3 regions of the Laribacter hongkongensis DSM 14985 genome follow, and region 1 is predicted to be linked to each of the others. Evidence: predicted binding sites of a transcription regulator. Region 1 holds the regulator's gene; each other region holds the start of a gene.
The links. The regulator FNR, encoded in region 1, switches genes on or off when oxygen is low (the NO sensors DNR and NnrR bind a similar motif). The targets are predictions, from matches to a motif close to TTGATNNNNATCAA.

Region 1 (7,123 bases):
ACCGGCTGGGATTCCGCCCCGACGAGGCGCCACGCGCCGCAGCCTGGTTGCAGGCACGCAACGACATCCGTCTGGCGGGGCTGATGACCCACTTTGCCACGGCCGACGGCGACCCCGGCATTGCCGCCCAGTTGTCCCGCTTTGACGAAGTCAATGCCTCGCTCGGCCTGCCGTCGTGCGTGGCCAATTCGGCGGCGCTGATGCGTCATCCGGCCAGCCGGCGTCAGTATGTGCGTCCAGGCATCATGCTTTACGGTGCCAGTCCGTTTGCCGACCAGTCGGCCGCTGAACTGGGGCTGCGGCCGGCCATGCGGCTGGAGGCTGACATCATTGGCGTGCAGTCGCTGCAAGCCGGAGATGCCGTCGGTTATGGCGCGACATTCGTGGCCGACCGGCCGATGCGCATTGGTGTGGTAGCCTGTGGTTATGCTGATGGCTATCCGCGTGTGGCGCCGGCCGGTACGCCCTGTGCGATCGGCGGTCAGCCTGCCCGGCTGGTGGGGCGGGTGTCGATGGACATGCTTACCATTGATCTCACCAGTCTGCCGCAGGCTGGTGTCGGAGACCGGGTGACGCTGTGGGGCGGTGATGGTGTGTCGATCGACGACGTGGCCACGGCAGCCGGGACCATCGGTTATGAACTGATGTGCGCTTTGGCGCCACGTGTGCCGCGTAGGGTGGTTGGGGCCTGAGTGCAGGCCGGCCTGTCTGTGCTTCAGACCAGGCTGGAGTTGATCTGCCTGTGCCGGAGGTGCCGTGGACCGGAACCAAAGAGGCTGCGTGCCCTACGGACAGGCCTGTGATACCGGTGTTGTGCCGTGTGGTCCGTGCATGACGGGTTGTGCGCGCGGGCTATTGGTCAACTTTCTCTTTGACTGGATTTCCGTAGTGGGCTGCTGCCGGACGGGCGAGCAGCCAAGGTCCGGCCAATCCTGATGCCATGGTTTGCCTGGTGGTTGCCGGGTGCGAACCGGGGGCAATCTGGTGACAGACGGGGGACCCCGCTTGGTATCCACACAAACAAAAAGACGGATGCCCCTTGGGGCATCCGTGCATGCAATAACTGGCTCAGGCCTGTGTTCCGTCAGTCCGGATCCCTGCGCTGGCGGGGACGGCTACGGCCCGGGTGGGCGCTAGATCGTGCGTGAGTACCTGGCTTTGGTCGTGCGTTCGCGCAAGTGGCGGTCGAAGACCATGGCGATGGTCCGGATCAGGAAGCGTCCTTTGGGCGTGATGGTGATCCACTCTTCGTCCATCGTGAGCAGTCCCAGATCGGCATGGTCGGCCAGTCGTTCCAGCTCGGGGGCGAAGTATTGCCGGAAGTCGATGCCGAAGCTTTCTCCCATGGCATCCATCGACAGGGCAAAGCGGCACATCAGGGCCTGGATGATGGCCCGGCGCAGCAGGTCGTCCGCCGACAGGTGCATGCCGCGCATGACCGGAAGATGACCGGCATCCAGCGCGGCATAGTAGCGCTCGATGTCCTTTTCGTTCTGGTGGTAGCTGGCACCGACCTTGCCGATGGACGATACGCCGATGGCAATCAGGTCATGGTCGGCGTGGGTGGAGTAGCCCTGGAAATTGCGTTGCAGGCGTCCTTGTCGCAGGGCAACCGCCAGATCGTCGTCCGGCAGGGCGAAGTGATCCATGCCGATGAAGACATAACCGGCATCGGTGAGGGTCTGTACGGCCATTTGCAGGATGTCGAGCTTGGCCGATGGTGACGGAAGGTCTGCCTCGTTGATGCGCCGCTGCGGCATGAACAGGGTGGGCAGATGTGCATAGTTGTAGAAAGCCAGCCGGTCCGGACGGATTTCGAGCACGGTTTCCAGCGTGGTCTGCACCGATTCGAGTGTCTGGTGCGGCAGGCCGTAGATCAGGTCGATGCTGACGGACTTGAAGCCGCTGGCTCGTGCTGCATCAATGACGGCGCGGGTTTCTTCCAGGCTCTGGATGCGGTTGACGGCTGTCTGTACCTGCGGGTCAAAGTCCTGTACGCCGACCGACATGCGGTTGAAACCAAGGCTGGCCAAGTGTTTGACGTTGTCTGCCGTGACTTTGCGCGGATCGATTTCGATTGAGTATTCGCCATGCGGTACGAGCTGGAAGTGACGGCCGATTGCCTGCATCAGGCGCGTCATCTGTGCATCCGACAGGAAGGTGGGTGTGCCTCCGCCAAAGTGGAGCTGGGCCAGCTGCGGGTGACCTTGCAGGTACTCGGCATGCAGGGCCAGTTCGCGCTCGAGATAATCCAGATAGGTATCCGCGCGTGACTTGTCTTTGGTGATGATCTTGTTACAGGCGCAGTAGTAGCAAACGGTATTGCAGAAAGGAATATGAGCGTATAATGATACGCCTCGGGCGCAGGCGCCGATTTGCCTTTGTTTCAGCCAATGGTGATAATCGGCCTCGCTGAATGCATCAGTAAAACGATCCGCTGTGGGGTAGGAGGTGTAGCGAGGGCCGCTTCCATCGAGTTTTTCGATCAGTTCGCGGTCAAAAACGAACTGCACAGGCGTGATGCCTGATTCAGTAAAATTTGTCATCTGGGTATACCTTTCAGGCACTGCTGTACTTTGCCTGAGTGGGACAGTCTAACCTTTGATGATGGTCAAGACCGGACTGAAAGTTAACCTTTTTGCATATTATGGCCGAACACAACCCGATCTGCGCCCATACACTGAAGGTCTCTTGCTCAAGCTGCAGCCTGCGTGAGCTGTGCCTCCCCATCGGTTTGAACCGGGAGGAGATGAGTCAGCTTGATGCGGTCATCCGTCAAAGCCGGCGCTTGAAACGTGGTGAATACCTGTTCCGGGCTGGCGAGCCGTTCAAGTCGATGTTTGCGATTCGTACCGGTTTTTTCAAGACCTGCATTTCCAGTCATGATGGCCGCGAGCAGGTGACCGGATTCCAGATGTCCGGCGAGCTTCTGGGGCTGGATGGTGTTTCGAGTGGTGCCCACGGCTGTGATGCGGTCGCACTGGAAGATGCCGAGGTCTGCGAATTGCCATTTGTCCGCATGGAGAGCCTTGGGCGCGAGATTCCGTCGCTGCAGCATCATTTCTTCCGCTTGATGAGCCGTGAAATCGTTCGAGACCAGTCGGTCATGCTGCTGCTGGGCAACATGAAGGCCGAGGAGCGTCTGGCTGCATTCCTGCTTAACCTGTCCCAACGCTTTTCGGCACGCGGTTTTGCAGCCAACGATTTCATCCTGCGCATGAGCCGTGAAGAAATCGGCTCCTTTCTGGGGTTGAAGCTGGAAACGGTCAGCAGGACCTTGTCCAAGTTCCAGTCCCAAGGCTGGATTACGGTCGAGCACAAGCATATCCAGCTGATTCAGCCCGAGCGTCTGAAAGATCTGGTAGGCGGATGTCTTCCCGCCACACAACCACCGCAATCCTGATTTCGTCTTCATCACTTCGTTATTGCTGTCAAAGCCCGCCATATGGCGGGCTTTTTCTTGCTCTGGCTAGAACAGCATGTCCTTGCTGATACCTTTGCGTCGCAATATGCGCCGCAGGCTTTCGAGTCCTTCAATCTGGATCTGGCGAACCCGCTCACGGGTCAGGCTCAGGCTGTCTGCAAGCTCTTCAAGAGTACAGATTTCGTAGCCATTCAGCCCGTAGCGCCGCTCAATGACCAGCCGCTGCTTGTCGGTCAGCTGCTTCAGCCAAGTCTGGACGTAGCGGTTGACCTGCATGCCGTGCAGCTTGATGTCCGGCTCTTCCTGCTGCTCGTCGGGAATGGATTCGCCGATGGTGAGCATGGGGTCGATATCAAGTGGCGCATCCAGAGAGGCCATGCGCTCGTTGAGGCTCATGACCCGGCGGACTTCCTCCGGTGGCTTGCCGACAAGGTGGGCAATTTCATCGATCGTGGGATCGCGGCCAATCTGGCTTTCGAGATGACGCGATGCCCGCAGGTAGACGTTGAGCTCCTTGATGACATGAACGGGCAGACGGATCGTGCGCGACTGGTTCATGATGGCGCGTTCGATCGACTGGCGAATCCACCAGGTGGCGTAGGTCGAGAAGCGGAAACCACGCTCGGGATCGAATTTTTCCAGTGCATGCATCAAGCCGATGTTGCCTTCCTCGATCAGATCGAGCAGAGCCATGCCGCGATTGATGTAATGCTTGGCAATGTTCACGACGAGGCGCAGGTTGTGTTCGATCATGCGCTGCCGGGCTTCGAAGTCACCCTGTACCACCCGGCGCGCCAAGGCACGTTCTTCGTCGGGAGTCAGCAGAGCATTGTTGCCGATGTCATTGAGGTAGATCTGGGTAACGTCGGCTACTTCTTCGTAGGCACGACCGCCGGACTCTTCAGCCTCTGCAGCTTCCTGTTCTTCGTCGTGCTTGTCTTCCTCGAGTTCGTCTACTTCTTCATCGTCGATACGGTCAATGTCGTTGTTACTCATGTCGGTATTTTCCCTCTGCCAGTCAGGCTCCGGCGAGTGCGGGCTCAGAGCTGCGGCATGTAGTTATATGGATCGACCGGTTTGCCGTAGCGGCGCAATTCGAAGTGCAGTTTGGTCTTGTCTGCGTCCGAGTTGCCCATTTCGGCAATTTTCTGGCCTTTCCGGACCGCCTGTCCCTCTTTGACCAAGAGGGTGTTGTTATGTGCGTAGGCGCTCAGGAAAGCCTTGTTGTGCTTGATGATGATGAGTTTTCCGTAGCCTCGTAATCCTGTGCCGCTGTAGACCACCTTGCCGTCGGCAGCAGCCTGAACAGGCTGACCCATTTTGCCTGGAATGTCTACCCCTTTGGTTCTCTCGTCATATTTTGACGGTGATCCGCTTACAGGCCACTGCCAGCCGCTCTCGGGCGTATCGGCATCGGCTGCGCGCGGGGCGGCAGGACGGGTATCCGTTTTGCCGGCTGGTTCCGGTACAGGCTTGTTGGCAGTTTTGTCTCCCTGGGGTGCAGTGGGTTTGTCCGGTGTGGCCGTTGCACCCGAAGGTGCGGTATTGCCGGCCGTCTGGCTTTCCCGTGCCAATTGCTCGGCTGCTGCGGGTGAATACGGCAGTTTCAGTCCTTTAGGATGTTGTTTGATGCTACCGTCACCGCTCTGGGTCGCCCCTGTGGCATAAACCGGTGCAGCAGACACCCCTGCAGGTTGCTGGCTGCTGTCTGCCTGCGGACTGGCAGCTGTCGGTGCACGACCGTCGCCCTTGACCTGGATCCGCAGCGTCTGGCCTACCTTGATGTCAGCCGGATTGCTGATGCCGTTCAGTTCAGCCAGCTCCCGGTAGCCCATGCCGTGATTCAGTGCAATCCTGAACAGGTTGTCACCCGGTTTGACGGTATAGGTTTCCGGTAATCCGGTCATGTCTGCCTGCCCGGCGGTGGCATTTTCACCGACAGGCGTTGAACCGACCGGAGTAATCCGGCTGGCTGCCGGTGCGGCATAGGCCGTACTGGCTTCCGTGACGGGGCGCGGGGCTGCATCAGCCTGTTGTCCGGCATTCCCATGCTGGACAATCGGTGCGGCGGGTTGTTCCAGTGCACTGCATCCGGACAGGAGCAGTACACCGCCACACCAGGCGAATCGAGCGACACGTTTGCAGGCCAAAAACATCATCCTAACCTTCTAGTAAATTAGGTTTAAACAAGCACCCCGGATATGTCCAGAACAAAATTAGCATTTGCTGAATTTTATTGAACTATTTTTCACTGGCGACCGGACAGCAGCGGGACAAATTTCACCGGATCCAGCTTCTGGCGCCGTAGTCCGCTGGCGGTGCGTTCGATCATCCACAGGTGCTGTTCGAGATCATTGCCGACCGGAAGAACCAGCCGGCCGTTGGCTGCCAGCTGGTTGGTCAGCTCGTCCGGAATGGCCGGTGCCGCTGCCGCCACGATGATGCTGTCAAAGGGCGCAGCCTCGGGCAGGCCCTGCCGGCCGTCGGTATGTACCAGCCGTGGTGTCACCATGCGCGCAGCACGCAGGTTGAGCCGGGCCTTGTCCAGCAGGGCGGCGATCCGTTCGACGGAATACACCTCGGGAAACAGCCGCGACAACACGGCGGCCTGGTAACCGCAGCCAGTACCGACTTCCAGTACGCGCCCGGGTGTGCGGCCTTCCAGCAGCAGTTCGATCATGCGTGCCACGATCAGGGGTTGGGAAATGGTCTGGCCATGACCCAGCGGCAGGGCCGTGTCGTCATAGGCACGGCTGGCCAGTGCCGGATCGACAAACAGGTGGCGCGGTACGGCATAGAGCGCAGCAAGCACCCGTTCGTCACGGATGCCCTGTTCCTGCAGGCGCTCGATCATGCGGCGCCGGGTCCGGTCGGACGTCAGGCCGCTGCCGGTGACGGCAGAGCGTTGGGTCAGGGATTGAGCCATGCCGGAAGCTCCGCCAGTTGCCGGTATCCCGTCAGGTCGATCGACAGCGGGGTGACTGAGACAAACCCTTCTCGCACGGCATGAAAGTCGGTGCCTTCCCCGGCGTCCTGCGCCGGGCCGGCGGCGCCGACCCAGTAAACCACGTCACCACGCGGGTTGACGCTTTTGACCACCGGCTCGGCATGGTGACGCCGGCCCAGACGGGTGGCAACCGTGCCTCGCAGCTCGTGGAACGGCCGGTCCGGCACGTTGATGTTGAGCAAGGTGGGTTCGGTGAATGGCCGGTCCATCATCCGCTGCACGATGTCGAGCGTGACCTGTACGGCCGTGTCGAGGTGCTCGCCAGGCTTGGCGGCCAGCGAAACAGCCAGCGACGGCACACCGAGCAGGAAGCCCTCGGTCGCGGCGGCCACCGTACCGGAGTACACGGTGTCGTCACCCATGTTGGCTCCGTGGTTGATGCCGGAGATCACCATGTCCGGTTGCTGGTCGAGCATGCCGGTGACGGCCAGATGCACGCAGTCGGTGGGCGTGCCGTTGACGAAATAAAAACCGTTGGGTGCCCGGCGCAGCATCAGGGGGCGATCCAGTGTCAGGGAGTTGGATGCACCGCTGCGGTCCCGCTCGGGGGCGACCACCGTTACCGTGCCCAGTGTTGCCAGCCCGGCTGCCAGGGCCTCGATGCCCGGGGCGAAATAACCGTCATCGTTACTCAGCAAAAACCTCATGTTCCGTCCCCCTTTGCCGGTCAGGCCCCTTGATAGCGACTGCTG
Region 2 (7,123 bases), on a different contig from region 1:
CGTGCTCTGGTCGCTGCTCATCAGGGTCGAGATGGCCTGGTTGACGTGGGTCAGGCGTTCGGCGATCAGTTTGCCGTTGGTGCTGTTGGCCGCGCGGGCTTTTTCAGATACCAGCTCCAGCCGTTGCCAAGCAGAAAGAATGTCTGGCCGGCCGGCCAGCCAGCCATAAAGGGCTGTCCGGTCGTTCAGGCCCAGCTGATGCATCAGGTCGGCCCGTGTACGGCCGAGTACGTCAATGCGTTCAAGCTGGCGCAGCTTGCTGGTGGCCAGCAGCTCCACTTCCTGAGGGTTACCGGTAATCAGTGCCCGCTGCTCGTCTGCAAGCAGTGCCTGCATGATTTCGTATTCAGCGGTTTCCTCGCCCAAGTGCCGGGCCAGGTGTTGTTCAGTCGTCAGGGAAGCAGGCTGGCTCATACGTCAAATCAGGGTTTCTGGGCCGAAAGCAGTTCGCGGGCGCTGGCAATCAGGCCGTCGGCAATCGCGTCGGCATTGATGCTGAATTCGCCGCGGGCAATGGCGGACTTGATGGCATCGATCTTGCCGGCATCAAATGCCGGAGCGGTTTCGCCAGCTGCGGCAGTCTGCACACGGTTGACCAGCGGATTGATGCTGACCTGGTCATTCTTGTCCGCAACATTGCTGCGTCCGGTCGCGTTGCTGCGGTTTCCCGGTTGTGCTGCCGGCTGAAGGGCCGGTGGAAGCTGTGAATGGATTTTCATGGCGATACGCCTGCTTGTCATGTCTGGTATTGACTGTAATATCGACGAAACGGTCCCTGACTTGAATCAAGCGCGGCGATTTCTTGTCGTCCTGCCGCTTCAATAGCGCAGCTGGATACTGCCATCAGCTGCGACTACGCCTTGTATGGTACGGCCTCCGGGCATGCGTACGCCAATCACTTCACCCTCGCTACCGTTGGTCAGTGCCACACCATCGGCCCAGACACTGAAAGCCGGTCCGATGGCCTGTACCTTTACCCGTTCATTCTGGCGCACCAGCAGCGGCGAAGCCAGCATTTCCCGCCGCAGGGTCACGCCGGTACCCACCCCTCGCCCCAGTGACTTGCCGACCACGTCTTCAATCCGGGTGAAGCTGCCGGCCGGAGCCCGGCCGTTCCGGCTGGGTTCCAGGCGGATGTCTTCGGCCGTGATGACCGCTCCGGCCTCCAGCGGACGGATGAATGTCACCAGTCCCTGCTGGCTGACTACCCGTACCGGCAAGCGCAATGACCAGCCGTGTTCCGGGCACGACAGCTTCAGTGCGTTGCTGCCCTGCCGTTTTTCGCCTGTCCAGGCAAACTCCGGCTGCCGGCACGCCGGTAGGGCCAGCCGCCGGTCGATCTGGCCGAACTGCAGGTTCACGTTCTGGCCTTGCCACTCGTTTTCGGCAAATGCACGAGCAGCAGTTTCAAGTGCGCTGATATCCTGGCGGGCAGCCCAAGCCAAAGGGCTGGCCAGCGCCAGACACAACATTACGGGAAGGAAAGCATGCATGCCGCGATTGTAGCGTGGCCGGCAGGCAGACAAAACAACGGCCACCTGTTCAGGTAGCCGCACAAGGCTGAATGCCGGGAGTTCAGCCGAGCCGGGCCTCGACATAACGCTTGATTTCAGCGGCATCGGCGTTGACGACCGTCACCCGCTTGGGCAGGGATTCGATATCGTCCAGCCCGGCCGGTCGTGGCGGTGTCAGGTTGACCGCTTCGCGGATGGTCTCCTCGAACTTGGCCGGCAGGGCCGTTTCCAGGCACAGCATCGGCACCCCTGTTTCACGCCACGCGGCGGCCACTTTCAGGCCGTCGGCGGTATGGGTGTCCACCAGCACGCCGTAGCGATCCCAAGTCGAGCGGATGGTGGCCAGCCGGTCAGCGTGGGAGCTCTTGCCGGATACGAAGCCGAAGTCCGCCACGCGGGCGAATGCGTCGGTGCCGGCGAGATCAAAGCTGCCGCCTGCGTCTACCTTGGCCCACAGCCCGCGTACCCTAGCCGGATCGCGGCCGACCAGATCGAACACGAAGCGCTCGAAGTTGGACGCCTTGGAAATGTCCATCGACGGGCTGGAGGTGATGTGGGTGTCAGCCGTGCCGCGCGGACGGTAAGCACCGGTGCGGAAGAATTCGTCCAGCACGTCGTTTTCGTTGGTGGCGACCACCAGCTTCCGGACCGGAAGCCCCATCATGCGGGCAATGTGACCGGCACACACGTTGCCGAAGTTGCCCGACGGCACGCAGAAGCTGACGCTTTCGTCATTGCTGCGGGTGGCGGCAAAGTAGCCCTTGAAGTAGTACACCACCTGCGCCACCACGCGTGCCCAGTTGATCGAATTCACCGTGCCGATCTTGTAGCGGGCCTTGAAGGCGTGGTCGTTCTGCACTGCCTTGACGATGTCCTGGCAGTCGTCGAACACGCCGCGCACTGCGAGGTTGTGGATGTTGGCATCCATCAGGCTGTACATCTGCGCCTGCTGGAACGGGCTCATCAGGCCGTGTGGGCTCAGCATGAACACATTGATGCCGGCCTTGCCACGCATGGCGTATTCGGCGGCGCTGCCGGTGTCACCGGACGTGGCACCGAGGATGTTGAGGGTTTCGCCACGGCGGGCCAGCACGTATTCGAACACATGGCCAAGGAACTGCATGGCCACGTCCTTGAAGGCAAGGGTCGGGCCGTTGGAAAGCTCGAGGATCGCCAGCCCCGGCTCCAGTTCCTTGAGCGGGGTAATGTCGGTGCTGCCGAACACCTCGGCGCGGTAGGTGGCAGACACCAGGCGCTTCAGGTCGTCAGCGGGAATGTCGTCGGCGAACAGGCGGATGATTTCAAACGCCAGTGCCGGGTAATCAAGGCCACGCCAGGCATCGAGGGTGGCGCGGTCGATCTGCGGGTAGTGCTCGGGCAAGGCCAAGCCGCCATCGGGGGCCAGCCCCATCAGGAGAATGTCGGAAAAGCTGCCCAGCCGGGCGCCGCGGGTGCTGATGTAGTTCATGGTATCGGGTCGGGGTCGGGAAGATGCCGGCCGAGGATGGACAGCGAACGGCGGGTGCCGTCCAGCTCGGCCACGTCGGGCAGCTCTCCCCAAGAGGCAAAGCCGGCCCGGGCAAACAGGGCAAGGCTTGCGGGGTTGTGCGAAAAAATGAAGCCCAGCAGGGTGCGGATACCCAGTGCCGGGCTGCGGGCCATGACGTAGTCGAGCAGCCAGCGCCCGAGGCCGTGGCCGCGCGCGGGTCCGGCAAGGTAGATGCTGACTTCGGCAGTGGCCGCATAGGCCGGCCGGCCGTAAAACGGTGACAGGCTGGCCCAGCCCAGGAGTTGCCCTTCGGCATCCTCGACCACCCACAGCGGGTGGTGATCGGGGTGATGGGCATCAAACCACGCCTGCCGGCTGGCCACGCTGACTGGCTCGGTATCGGCTGTCACGGTGCGCAGCGGCACGGTGCTGTTGTAGATGGCGACGATGCCGGGCAGGTCTGCCGCCCGGGCAGGGCGGATGGCCGTGCCCGGCAGCGGCGGCAGGTCAGCCATTCAGGGCTTCCATGCGGATGCGCACGATGCGGCCCTTGACGCTGTCGAGTGCCTCGATGCGGCGGATGGCCGAGTTGGCGTGTTTTTCCTGTACGCGATGGGTCAGCAGCACGATTTCGGTATGACTGCCCTGGTCGCTGCCCTTCTGGATCAGCGCTTCGATCGAGATCTGCTCGTCGGCCAGGATGCGGGTGATGTCGGCCAGCACGCCCGGACGGTCCACTACCGGCACGCGCAGGTAGTAGCTGGTTTCGATTTCTTCGATCGGCAGGATCGGCAGGTCGGCAATGCACTCCGGCTGGAACGCCAGATGCGGCACGCGGTGTTCCGGATCAGCGGTGGCAAGACGGGTCACGTCGACAATGTCGGCGACCACGGCCGAGGCGGTCGGCAGGCTGCCGGCGCCGGCGCCGTAGTAAAGCGTCGGGCCGACGGCATCGCCCTTGGCCAGCACGGCGTTCATGACGCCGTTGACGTTGGCGATCAGGCGGCTTTCCGGAATCAGGGTCGGGTGTACACGCAGCTCAATGCCGTTGGCGGCGCGGCGGGTAATGCCCAGCAGCTTGACGCGGTAGCCCAGTTCTTCGGCGTAGCGGATGTCTTCGGACGTGAGTCTGGAGATGCCTTCGAGGTAGCACTTGTCGAACTGCATCGGGATGCCGAAGGCGATGGCCGACATGATGGTCAGCTTGTGGCCGGCGTCGTGGCCTTCGATGTCGAAGGTCGGGTCGGCTTCGGCGTAGCCGAGCTCCTGTGCCTGCCTGAGCACGTCGGCAAACGCCAGGCCCTTCTCGCGCATTTCGGTCAGGATGAAGTTGGAGGTGCCGTTGATGATGCCGGCGATCCATTCGATGTGGTTGGCGGTCAGGCCTTCGCGCAGCGCCTTGATGATCGGGATGCCGCCGGCCACGGCCGCTTCAAAGGCCACGATCACGCCCTTGGCGCTGGCGCGGGCAAAGATTTCGTTACCGTGTTCGGCCAGCAGTTTCTTGTTGGCGGTGACCACGTGCTTGCCGTTGTCGATGGCCGTGAGTACCAGGTCCTTGGCGATGCCGGTGCCGCCGATCAGTTCCACCACGATGTCGATGTCGGGGTGGGTGGCAACCAGCCGGGCGTCGCTGACCACTTCCACGTCGTCGCCGACGAGTTCGCGTGCCTTGGCCACGTCCAGGTTGGCGGCCATTTTGAGTGCGATCGTGCGGCCGGCGCGGCGGCTGATTTCTTCTGCGTTGCGTTTCAACACGGTGGCGGTACCGCCGCCGACCGTACCGACGCCCATGATGCCCACATGAATCGGCTTCATCGTTGCTCCTGCGTTAGATGCCTGAATGAGTATGTAAAAACCTAGCTCCGAATATGCCACACAATTTGCTGCGGCGCGTGAAATGGCGTATTTGGCGCCGGACAAGCCACCAGGAGTTGACTCGGGTCAAGCAGGAACGGCGTCATGTCCCCATACTGGAAAGGCTGGCGCCGGAACCGGCTCCGGGCGCGGCAACTCCAAAATCACAGGGCTGGCACCATGCCGCCATGCAATCCGATCCGATGAAGGGAGACAATGATGTATCGCAATATTCTGGTTCCGCTGGACGGCAGTCCGGCTGCCGAGCGTGGCCTGCAGGAAGCCATTGCACTGGCCGCGGCGCTGGGCAGCAGGATCAAGCTGCTGCACGTCATTGATCCGACCGTGGTCTACCCGATGATCGCCTACATCCCGCGCGAAGACCTGACCCTGTCCGGCGGGCATGACAAAACCCTGCGTGACGAGGCCGAGGCACTGGTGGCCCGTGCCGAAGCCAGCGCCCAGGCCAAGGGCGTAGCGACCGAACGCCTGATCGTGACCCGTGACGTGACGACGGTGGCCGACCTGATCGTCGAGGCCGCCGAACAGAGCAATGCCGACATGATCGTGATGGGCACGCACGGCCGGCGCGGACTTGACCGCCTGCTGATGGGCAGCGATGCCGAGATGGTGCTGCGCAACAGCCGGGTGCCGGTGCTGATGGTACGCGAGGTGCAGTCCTGAGCCGGACGACTGTTCGGGCAGCATGAAAAACGGCCGCTGTTGCGGCCGTTTTTGCGGATCATTGTCCGGGCTTTTCCGCCTCGATCTGGCGGCGGACTTCATCCATGTCGACCGAGCGGACCTGTCCGATCAGCTGTTCCAGTCCATTGGCCGGCAGGGCACCGGCCTGCTGGAACAGCATGATCTGTTCGCGGAACACCATCAGGGTCGGAATGGAGCGGATGCCGAAGGCCGAGGCCAGGGCCTGTTCTTCTTCGGTGTTGACCTTGGCGAACAGGATGTCCGGATGCTTGTCGGCAGCAGCTTCAAAAATCGGGGCAAACATGCGGCAAGGAGCACACCACGGCGCCCAGAAGTCGATGATGACCGGCTTGTCGGACTGGACGGTTTCGTTGAAGTTGGCTTGAGTCAGAATCTGTACGGCCATGATGGCTTCCTTTGCATAAGGCGGAACGACGGCCTGCTAACGGCCGGTGGCAAGTAATATGGAAGTAGCGTAGCTGGTCGCAAGTCTCTTGGATAATTGAATTGCTTGCCGTTACGTAATAGTTATAGCCTATGTGACGAACAAAAAAATGCGCCGCTAAAGGGCGGCGCAGAAGTCTGCAAAGGAGAAATAGAGGAGAAACTACATCGAACCAACTGCGGTTCAGATGTAATATTAGACTTCTCTGAAAATCTAACCTTGATCCATGTCAAGTTCACGCATTGTCTTTGGCTATGATGCGGAAGCACTGGTGGATCTTGCGGTTACGGAAATCTTCCGGCACGGACTGATGGGTAATGTCGGTGACGTGGTAGCGCTCGGCCAGCTCGGTTGCCAGCGTGAAGCCGCGCAGGTTGTTGGAGAAATACAGGACCCCTCCAGGTGCCAGCAGCTGCATGGCACTGTCGACCAGATAGTGCTGGTCCCGCTGGACGTCGAGGGTGTCGAACATCTTTTTCGAGTTGGAAAACGATGGCGGGTCCATCACGATCAGGTCGTACTGTTGACCCTGGTCGATGGCATCGTCGAGCCAAGCCAGTACGTCGGCACGCTCGCGCCGGTGGCAGGGCAGGTCCAGCCCGTTGAGCGCCAGATTGCGCTCGGCCCAGTCAAGATAGGTGTTGGAGAGGTCGACCGTCATGCTGCTGCTGGCGCCACCGGCCGCAGCATGCACGGTAAAGCTGCCGGTATAGGCAAACAGGTTGAGAAAACGTTTGCCGGCCGCTTCGCTGCGGACCCGGGCGCGGGTAGGCCGGTGGTCGAGGAACAGGCCGGTATCCAGATAGCGGGTCAGGTTGACCTCAAAACGCAGCCCGGCCTCGTGGACGACAAAGAATTCGCCCGCGTCACCGGTCTTTTCGTACTGGGCCAGCCCTTTCTGGCGCTGGCGGGTCTTGAAGGCGATCTGCTCAAACGGAACGGACAGGGCTTCGGCGCAGGCCGCCTTGACCCCTTCCGCCCAGATTTCACGGGTTTCGTCATCCTGCTGCCAGCCGGTGTCGTATTCGGCAATGTGCAGCCAGTCGCCGTAGCGGTCGACGGCTACCGGAAACTCCGGCAGGTCGCGGTCGTAGACACGCCAGCAGTCGGTCG
Region 3 (7,123 bases), on a different contig from region 1:
TGACGACGACGAAATTCCGGAAGAGCTGGAGCAGCAGGTCAAGCAGGCCTGAGGCATTATCCGCTGATGCAGAACGGGCTCCCTCAAGGGAGCCCGTTTTCTTTGTGCCGGTCTGCCGTCAGACGCCGAAGTAGTTGATGCCCATGGCGCCCTTGACCTCGGAGAGGGTTTGGGCAGCGACGGCGCGGGCGTTGTCGGTGCCGCGCTTGAGGATGTTCATGACCTCGGCCGGGTCCTGTGCAAAGGCTTCGCGGCGCTGGCGGATCGGCTCGATCATTTCCTGCAGGCGCGCTTCCAGCCGTTTCTTCACCACGCTGTCACCCAGGCCGCCACGGCGGTAGTGGGCCTTGAGTTCTTCCACGGCGGGCTTGTCCGGATCGAAGGCATCCAGCCAGCTGAACACCACGTTGCCTTCCACCTGGCCCGGGTCGGCCACGCGCAGGTGGTTGGGGTCGGTGTACATCATCTTGACTGCGTGACGGATGTCGTCCGGGCTGGCGCCGAGGGTGAGCGAGTTGCCGAGTGATTTGCTCATCTTGGCCTTGCCGTCGATGCCCGGCAGGCGGCCGACCTGCGGCACCAGCGCCTGGCATTCGACCAGCACTTCGCGGTCGACGCTGGCGTTGAAGCGGCGGACGATCTCGTTGGTCTGTTCGATCATCGGGATCTGGTCCTCACCAACCGGCACGACGGTGGCCTTGAAGGCAGTGATGTCGGCGGCCTGCGCAGCCGGATAGGTCAGGAAGCCCGCCGGGATGTCGCGTTCGAAACCGCGCTGGCGGATTTCGTCCTTGATGGTGGGGTTGCGCTCCAGCCGGGCCACCGATACGAGGTTGAGGTAGTACGACGACAGTTCGGACAGTTCCGGCACCAGGCTCTGGATGAAAATGGTGGTTTTGGCCGGGTCGATGCCGACGGCCAGATAGTCGAGCGCCACCTGCAGGATGTTGTCGCGGACCTTGACGTAGTTGCCCATGTTGTCGGTCAGGGCTTGGGCGTCGGCAATCAGCAGGAACTGGCGGTGGCTGTCCTGCAGGGCCACGCGGTTTTGCAGCGAGCCGACAAAGTGGCCCAGGTGCAGCTGGCCGGTGGGGCGGTCGCCGGTGAGGATGACAGGCTGGTTGGATGACATGGGACGATCTCCTGAAGGAACCGGAGCCGTCTGCGAGAGCCTTGAAACGCACATGCCGCCCTCGCAGGCGGCATGTTGTCGGATTACGAAAAGTCCGCGCCGCCGGTCAAGGGCTGCGCCACCAGAAGCCGGAAAAGGGGCAGGACGATTCGGTAAGCATGGCCAGCATGGTGCGCTGCCGCAGCATGACTGTCAACCGTCAGAACCGGCGGGAAATGCCGGTGTGGTGCAGGATGGTGCTGGCGATTTCCTCGATCGATTTGTGGGTGGTGCTGATGAACGGCACGCCATGGTGGCGGAACAGCGATTCGGCCTCGTTGACCTCGCGCCGGCAGTTGTCGATCGAGGCGTAGCGGCTGTCGGGCTTGCGCTCGTTGCGGATGTGGTGCAGCCGCTGCGGTTCGATGGTGAGGCCGAAAATCTTCTTGCGGTACGGCAGCAGCATCTTCGGCAGGGTCGGACTGTCGAGGTCTTCTGGTGTCAGCGGATAGTTGGCGGCCTTGATGCCGTATTGCAGGGCCAGGTACAGGCAGGTGGGGGTCTTGCCCGAACGCGATACACCGACGAGGATCACGTCGGCTTCGGCCAGGTCCTTGAGCTTGACGCCGTCGTCGTGGTTGAGCGAGAAGTTCACCGCCTCGATACGGGTATCGTATTTTTCTTCGCTGATGATGCCGTGGCTCTTGCCGACCGTCAGCGTGGCCTTCTGCTCCAGTTCGTTTTCAAGCTGGCCGACAAAGGCGTGGAAGAAGTCGATCACCATGGCGCAGTCGTCGACCTGGATGGCTTCGCGCACGAACGGGTTGACGATCGACACGAACACCAGCGGGCGGAAATGGTCGGACTGCGCGCGCTGGCGGATCTGTTCGGCCACGGCCATGGCCTTGTCGGCGGTATCGATGAACGGAATGGTTTCGCGCTTGAACTCCAGCATGTCGAACTGGGTCAGCAGGGCGTTGCCCAGCGATTCGGCGGTGATGCCGGTGCGGTCGGATACGAAATAGGCGCTGCGGCGGTGTGGCATGGCAAGGTCTTTCGAGGTCGGTGTCGTCAGATAGGTGCGACTATAAGCCAGAAGGCCAAAGAGGGCGAAATGTCACCCGTCCGGCCCGGATTCGATCTGCCTCAAGGTTGCGCCGGCAGGCTTGTCGTAGGGTGAACGCATGGACCTCCGGCACCGGCAGCCCAGTGCCCGGTGCTGACAGCGGTCGAGTCAGCGAAAGGTTTGCCATGCAGAATTTCATGTTCCACAACCCGACCCGCATCGTGTTCGGCCGGGGGGAAATCGCCCGTCTGCGGGAGCTGGTTCCCGGCGGGGCACGGGTGCTGGTGACATACGGCCAGGGCAGCGTGCTGCGCAACGGCGTGCTGGACCAGGTGCGCTGTGCGCTGGCCGATCATGCCCGGCTGTTCGAGTTTGGCGGCATCGAGGCCAATCCGGCTTGCGAAACGCTGGACCAGGCCATCGCGCTGGGGCGGGAAGAGCGGGTCGACTGGATCCTGGCTGTCGGTGGCGGTTCGGTCATCGACGGCAGCAAATACATTGCCGCCGGCATGGCGCACCCGGGTGAGCCGTGGGAGCTGCTGACCACCGACGCGGCTTCGCGGCTGACCGGCGTCATGCCGATCGGCGTGGTGCTGACCCTGCCGGCTACCGGGTCGGAATCCAACGACGGTGCGGTGATCAGCCGCTACGCCAGTTCCGACAAGCTGGAGTTCAAGACGCCGCTGGTCCAGCCGCGCTTTGCCATCCTTGACCCGCTGACCACTTTCTCGCTGCCGCCCCAGCAGACCGCCAACGGCATTGTCGATACCTTCGTGCATGTCACTGAGCAGTACCTGACCTATCCGGCCCAGGCGCCGATCCAGGACCGTTGGGCCGAGGGGCTGTTGCAGACCCTGATCGAAACCGGTCCGGTACTGATGGAAAAGCCCGACGATTATCATGCCCGCGCCACGGCCATGTGGGGGGCGACGCTGGCGCTGAACCGGCTGATCGGCATAGGGGTGCCGCATGACTGGTCGGCGCACATGATCGGCCATGAGGTCACCGGCCTGTTCGGCATCGACCACGGCCGGACGCTGGCGGCGCTGATGCCGGCGGTACTGGAAGTGTGTCGTGACGACAAGCACGACAAGCTGCTGCAATACGCCGAGCGCGTATGGGGCATCCAGGGGGGCAGCGAGTGCGAACGCATCGATGCTGCCATCGCTGCCACCCGGCGCTTTTTCAGGTCGCTGGGCGTGCCGGTACGGCTGTCGGAATGGGGCATCGGCATCGACGACCTGTCGCCGATCCTCTACAAGCTGGTGGCACACGGCATGACGGCGCTGGGCGAGCGGCGGCGCATCACGCCCGAGGTGGCCAACCGCATCCTGCTGGCGGCCCTGTAGCCGCCGGCCGTTCCGGCAACCAGCAAAAACGCCCCGGAAAACCGGGGCGTTGTCTTGTGCAGGCCGGGCAGCAGCTTACATGTTGTCCGGCTTGGTGGTCTTGGCGGTCGAGGCCGGCAGGATCGGCAGTTGCAGGGCGGCAGTCGGAACGGTGCCGGTCAGCGACTTCAGGAAGGCGGTGATGTCGGCCACTTCCTGGTCGTTGAGCTGGATGCCGAGCTGGGTCTGGCCCATGATGCGCACGGCCTTGTCGAGTTCCCACACGCTGCCGTCGTGGAAGTACGGATAGGTGCGTTCGACGTTGCGCAGGGTCGGCGTACGGAACACGTCCATGTCCGAATCCTTCTTGGTCAGGTCGTAGACACCGTGGTCGGTATTCTTGACGCCGGTGAAGTCACTGTACGGACCCTTGACCAGACCGAACTTGAAGAAGTTGTCGCCGCCGATGGTGCTGCCGGCGTGACAGGCTACACAGCCCTTCTCGACAAAGGTCTTCACGCCACGGACTTCCTGGGCGCTCATGGCCTTGGTGTCACCCTTGAGCCAGGCGTCAAAGCGCGACGGGGTCAGCAGGGTGCGCTCGAAAGCAGCAATGGCGTTGGCGATGTTGTCGTAGGTCAGCGGAGCCTTTTCGCCCGGGAAGGCCTTCTGGAACTGGGCCTGGTATTCCGGGATCGAGGCGATGCGCTCGACGGCAAAGCCTTCGTGCGGAATGGCCATTTCCACCGGGTTCATGATCGGACCCTTGGCCTGTTCTTCGGCATCCTTGGCGCGGCCGTCCCAGAAGTGCGGCTTGAGCAGGGCGGCGTTCATCACGGTCGGGGCGTTACGGCCACCGAACATGCCCTTGTGCCCCATCGAGGTCGGCAGGTTGTCGACACCATAGGTGGCCAGGTTGTGACAGGTGTTACAGCTGACCGTGCCTCCCTTCGAAAGACGTGCGTCGAAATACAGTTGTTTGCCAAGTGCCACCTTGGCCGGGTTGAGCTTGTTGGTGGCGTGGTTGTCTGCCGAGGCGGGCAGGGGTGCAAACACGGCGCGGGCAGTTGTGAGGGTCGCATTGTCGGCGGCGACTGCCAGCAGCGGCAGGGCAAGCGTTGCAGCGGCCATTCCCAGAGCAATTTGACGATTCATGATTGCCTCTTTCTATGAGGGTGATAAACAAGGGCTATTGATCGGCCTTATGAATCAAGGCAGATTGATAGCCCGTATTTCTACCTAGTTTTGCCGGAAAGTATTTGATAAGCATCAACAAAAATGACAAAGAAATTGTTTTTTGGGTAAAAAAAGGACGTGGTCAGATCGATGGCAAGGCCAGTGGCAAGCAGGGGAGGAATGCGCGCAAGTCACGGATAATTCAGCTGTTGCGATGCAATATCGGCCATATTTTTTTTGTCATGTTTGGGCTAGAATCGCGACTTTCCGGTTTCCACCCTCCCTCTAAAACAGGAACTTTTCAGTAATGGCAGAGACTTACGTTGTCTGGTTCGACAAGCTGCGCATGACCGACGTGGAATCCGTCGGCGGCAAAAACGCGTCGCTTGGCGAAATGATCAGCCAACTGGCGGAATCGGGCGTACGCGTACCGGGTGGTTTCGCCACGACCGCACAGGCCTATCGCGACTTCCTCGCCCATGACGGCCTTTCCGACCGCATCAATGCGATGCTGGCCGCTCTGGACGTCGACAACGTGGTCGAACTGGCCCGGGTCGGCAAGGAAATCCGCCAGCTCGTCATCGATACGCCGTTCCCGCCGCAGCTCGAAGCCGAAGTGCGCGTGGCCTACGAAAAGATGGTGGCGGACGCCAATGCCGATATCTCGGTGGCCGTGCGCTCCTCTGCGACCGCTGAAGACCTGCCGGATGCCTCGTTCGCCGGCCAGCAGGAAACCTTCCTGAACATTCGCGGCTACGACAACGTGAAGGAAGCCATCCATCACGTCTTTGCCTCGCTCTACAATGACCGCGCCATTGCCTACCGCGTGCACAAGGGCTTTGCCCACGACGTGGTGGCCCTGTCGGCCGGCATTCAGCGCATGGTGCGCTCGGACGTGGGCGCTTCGGGCGTGATGTTCACCATCGATACCGAATCCGGTTTTGACAAGGTGGTGTTCGTCACCGCCTCGTACGGCCTCGGTGAAACCGTGGTGCAGGGTGCCGTGAACCCGGACGAATTCTACGTCCACAAGCCCACCCTCGAAGCCGGCCGCCCGGCCATCCTGAAAAAGAACATGGGCTCCAAGCTCATCAAGATGGAGTTCACCGACGCCAACCAGGCCGGCCGTTCGGTGCGCACGCTGGATGTCGAGCCCGAACTGCGCCGCCAGTTCTCGATCACCGATGCCGAAGTCGAAGAACTGGCCCGCTACGCCCAGATCATCGAAAAGCACTACGCCCGCCCGATGGACATCGAGTGGGGCCGTGACGGCATCGACGGCAAGCTCTACATCCTGCAGGCCCGTCCGGAAACGGTCAAATCGCAGGAAAACCGCGTGGAAACCCTGCGCCGTTACCGCCTGAAGAACAAGTCGGCCGTGCTGGCCGAAGGCCGTGCCATCGGCCAGAAGATCGGCCAGGGTGTCGTGCGCCTGATCCAGAGCGCTGCCGAAATGGACCGCGTCAAGGCCGGCGACGTGCTCGTCACCGACATGACCGACCCCGACTGGGAACCGGTGATGAAGCGCGCTGCCGCCATCGTCACCAACCGTGGCGGCCGTACCTGCCACGCTGCCATCATCGCCCGCGAACTCGGCATTCCGGCCGTGGTCGGCTGCGGTGACGCCACCGACGTGCTGAAGGACGGCATGCAGGTGACCGTATCCTGCGCCGAAGGCGATACCGGCAACATCTACGATGGCCTGCTGGACATCGAGGTGATCGACCTCGCCCTCGACAAGATGCCCGAGTCGCCGGTCAAGATCATGATGAACGTCGGCAACCCGGAACTCGCCTTCGACTTCGCGCAGCTGCCGAACGAAGGCGTGGGTCTGGCCCGCATGGAATTCATCATCAACCGCCAGATCGGCATCCACCCGAAGGCCCTGCTGGAAATCGACAGCCTGCCGTCCGAACTGCAGGCCACCATCCGTGACCGCATCAGCGGCTACGCCAGCCCGGTGGACTTCTACGTCGACAAGATCGCCGAAGGCGTTTCGACCATCGCCGCTGCCTTCTATCCGAAGAAGGTCATCGTGCGCATGTCCGACTTCAAGTCGAACGAATACGCCAACCTGATCGGCGGCAGCCTGTACGAACCGCACGAAGAAAACCCGATGATCGGCTTCCGTGGTGCGGCACGTTACATCGCTCCGGAATTCCGCGACTGCTTCGAGCTCGAGTGCCGTGCCATCCGCAAGGTGCGCGAAACCATGGGCCTCACCAACGTGGAAGTGATGATCCCGTTCGTGCGCACCCTGACCGAAGCCGCCAAGGTGGTCGACATCCTCAAGGACTTCGGCCTGGAGCGCGGCAAGAACGGCCTGCGCCTGATCATGATGTGCGAACTGCCGACCAACGCCGTGCTGGCCGAACAGTACCTCGAGTACTTCGACGGCTTCTCGATCGGCTCGAACGACATGACCCAGCTGACCCTCGGCGT

Region 2: the regulator FNR is predicted to act here: its motif matches at 4,938-4,951, upstream of G542_RS0104725 (universal stress protein).
Region 3: the regulator FNR is predicted to act here: its motif matches at 4,765-4,778, upstream of G542_RS0115315 (cytochrome-c peroxidase).

The regions. Positions count from the first base shown of each region.
Region 1 is NZ_AUHR01000006.1:148,942-156,064, reverse strand. Features, by position in the region: gene alr (alanine racemase) at 1-692, shown strand, start outside; gene hemN (oxygen-independent coproporphyrinogen III oxidase) at 1,134-2,546, opposite strand; gene fnr (fumarate/nitrate reduction transcriptional regulator Fnr) at 2,648-3,403, shown strand; gene rpoS (RNA polymerase sigma factor RpoS) at 3,470-4,420, opposite strand; gene G542_RS0107710 (peptidoglycan DD-metalloendopeptidase family protein) at 4,465-5,583, opposite strand; gene G542_RS0107705 (protein-L-isoaspartate(D-aspartate) O-methyltransferase) at 5,673-6,350, opposite strand; gene surE (5'/3'-nucleotidase SurE) at 6,335-7,078, opposite strand; gene nadA (quinolinate synthase NadA) at 7,099-7,123, opposite strand, start outside.
Region 2 is NZ_AUHR01000004.1:24,645-31,767, forward strand. Features, by position in the region: gene G542_RS0104695 (flagella synthesis protein FlgN) at 1-414, opposite strand, end outside; gene flgM (flagellar biosynthesis anti-sigma factor FlgM) at 423-719, opposite strand; gene flgA (flagellar basal body P-ring formation chaperone FlgA) at 819-1,493, opposite strand; gene thrC (threonine synthase) at 1,576-2,982, opposite strand; gene G542_RS0104715 (GNAT family N-acetyltransferase) at 2,979-3,518, opposite strand; gene G542_RS0104720 (homoserine dehydrogenase) at 3,511-4,821, opposite strand; gene G542_RS0104725 (universal stress protein) at 5,080-5,544, shown strand; gene trxA (thioredoxin) at 5,603-5,971, opposite strand; gene G542_RS0104735 (class I SAM-dependent methyltransferase) at 6,246-7,123, opposite strand, start outside.
Region 3 is NZ_KE383998.1:78,322-85,444, reverse strand. Features, by position in the region: gene G542_RS0115340 (dicarboxylate/amino acid:cation symporter) at 1-52, shown strand, start outside; gene trpS (tryptophan--tRNA ligase) at 119-1,132, opposite strand; gene ppsR (posphoenolpyruvate synthetase regulatory kinase/phosphorylase PpsR) at 1,332-2,156, opposite strand; gene G542_RS0115320 (iron-containing alcohol dehydrogenase) at 2,375-3,526, shown strand; gene G542_RS0115315 (cytochrome-c peroxidase) at 3,602-4,660, opposite strand; gene ppsA (phosphoenolpyruvate synthase) at 4,989-7,123, shown strand, end outside.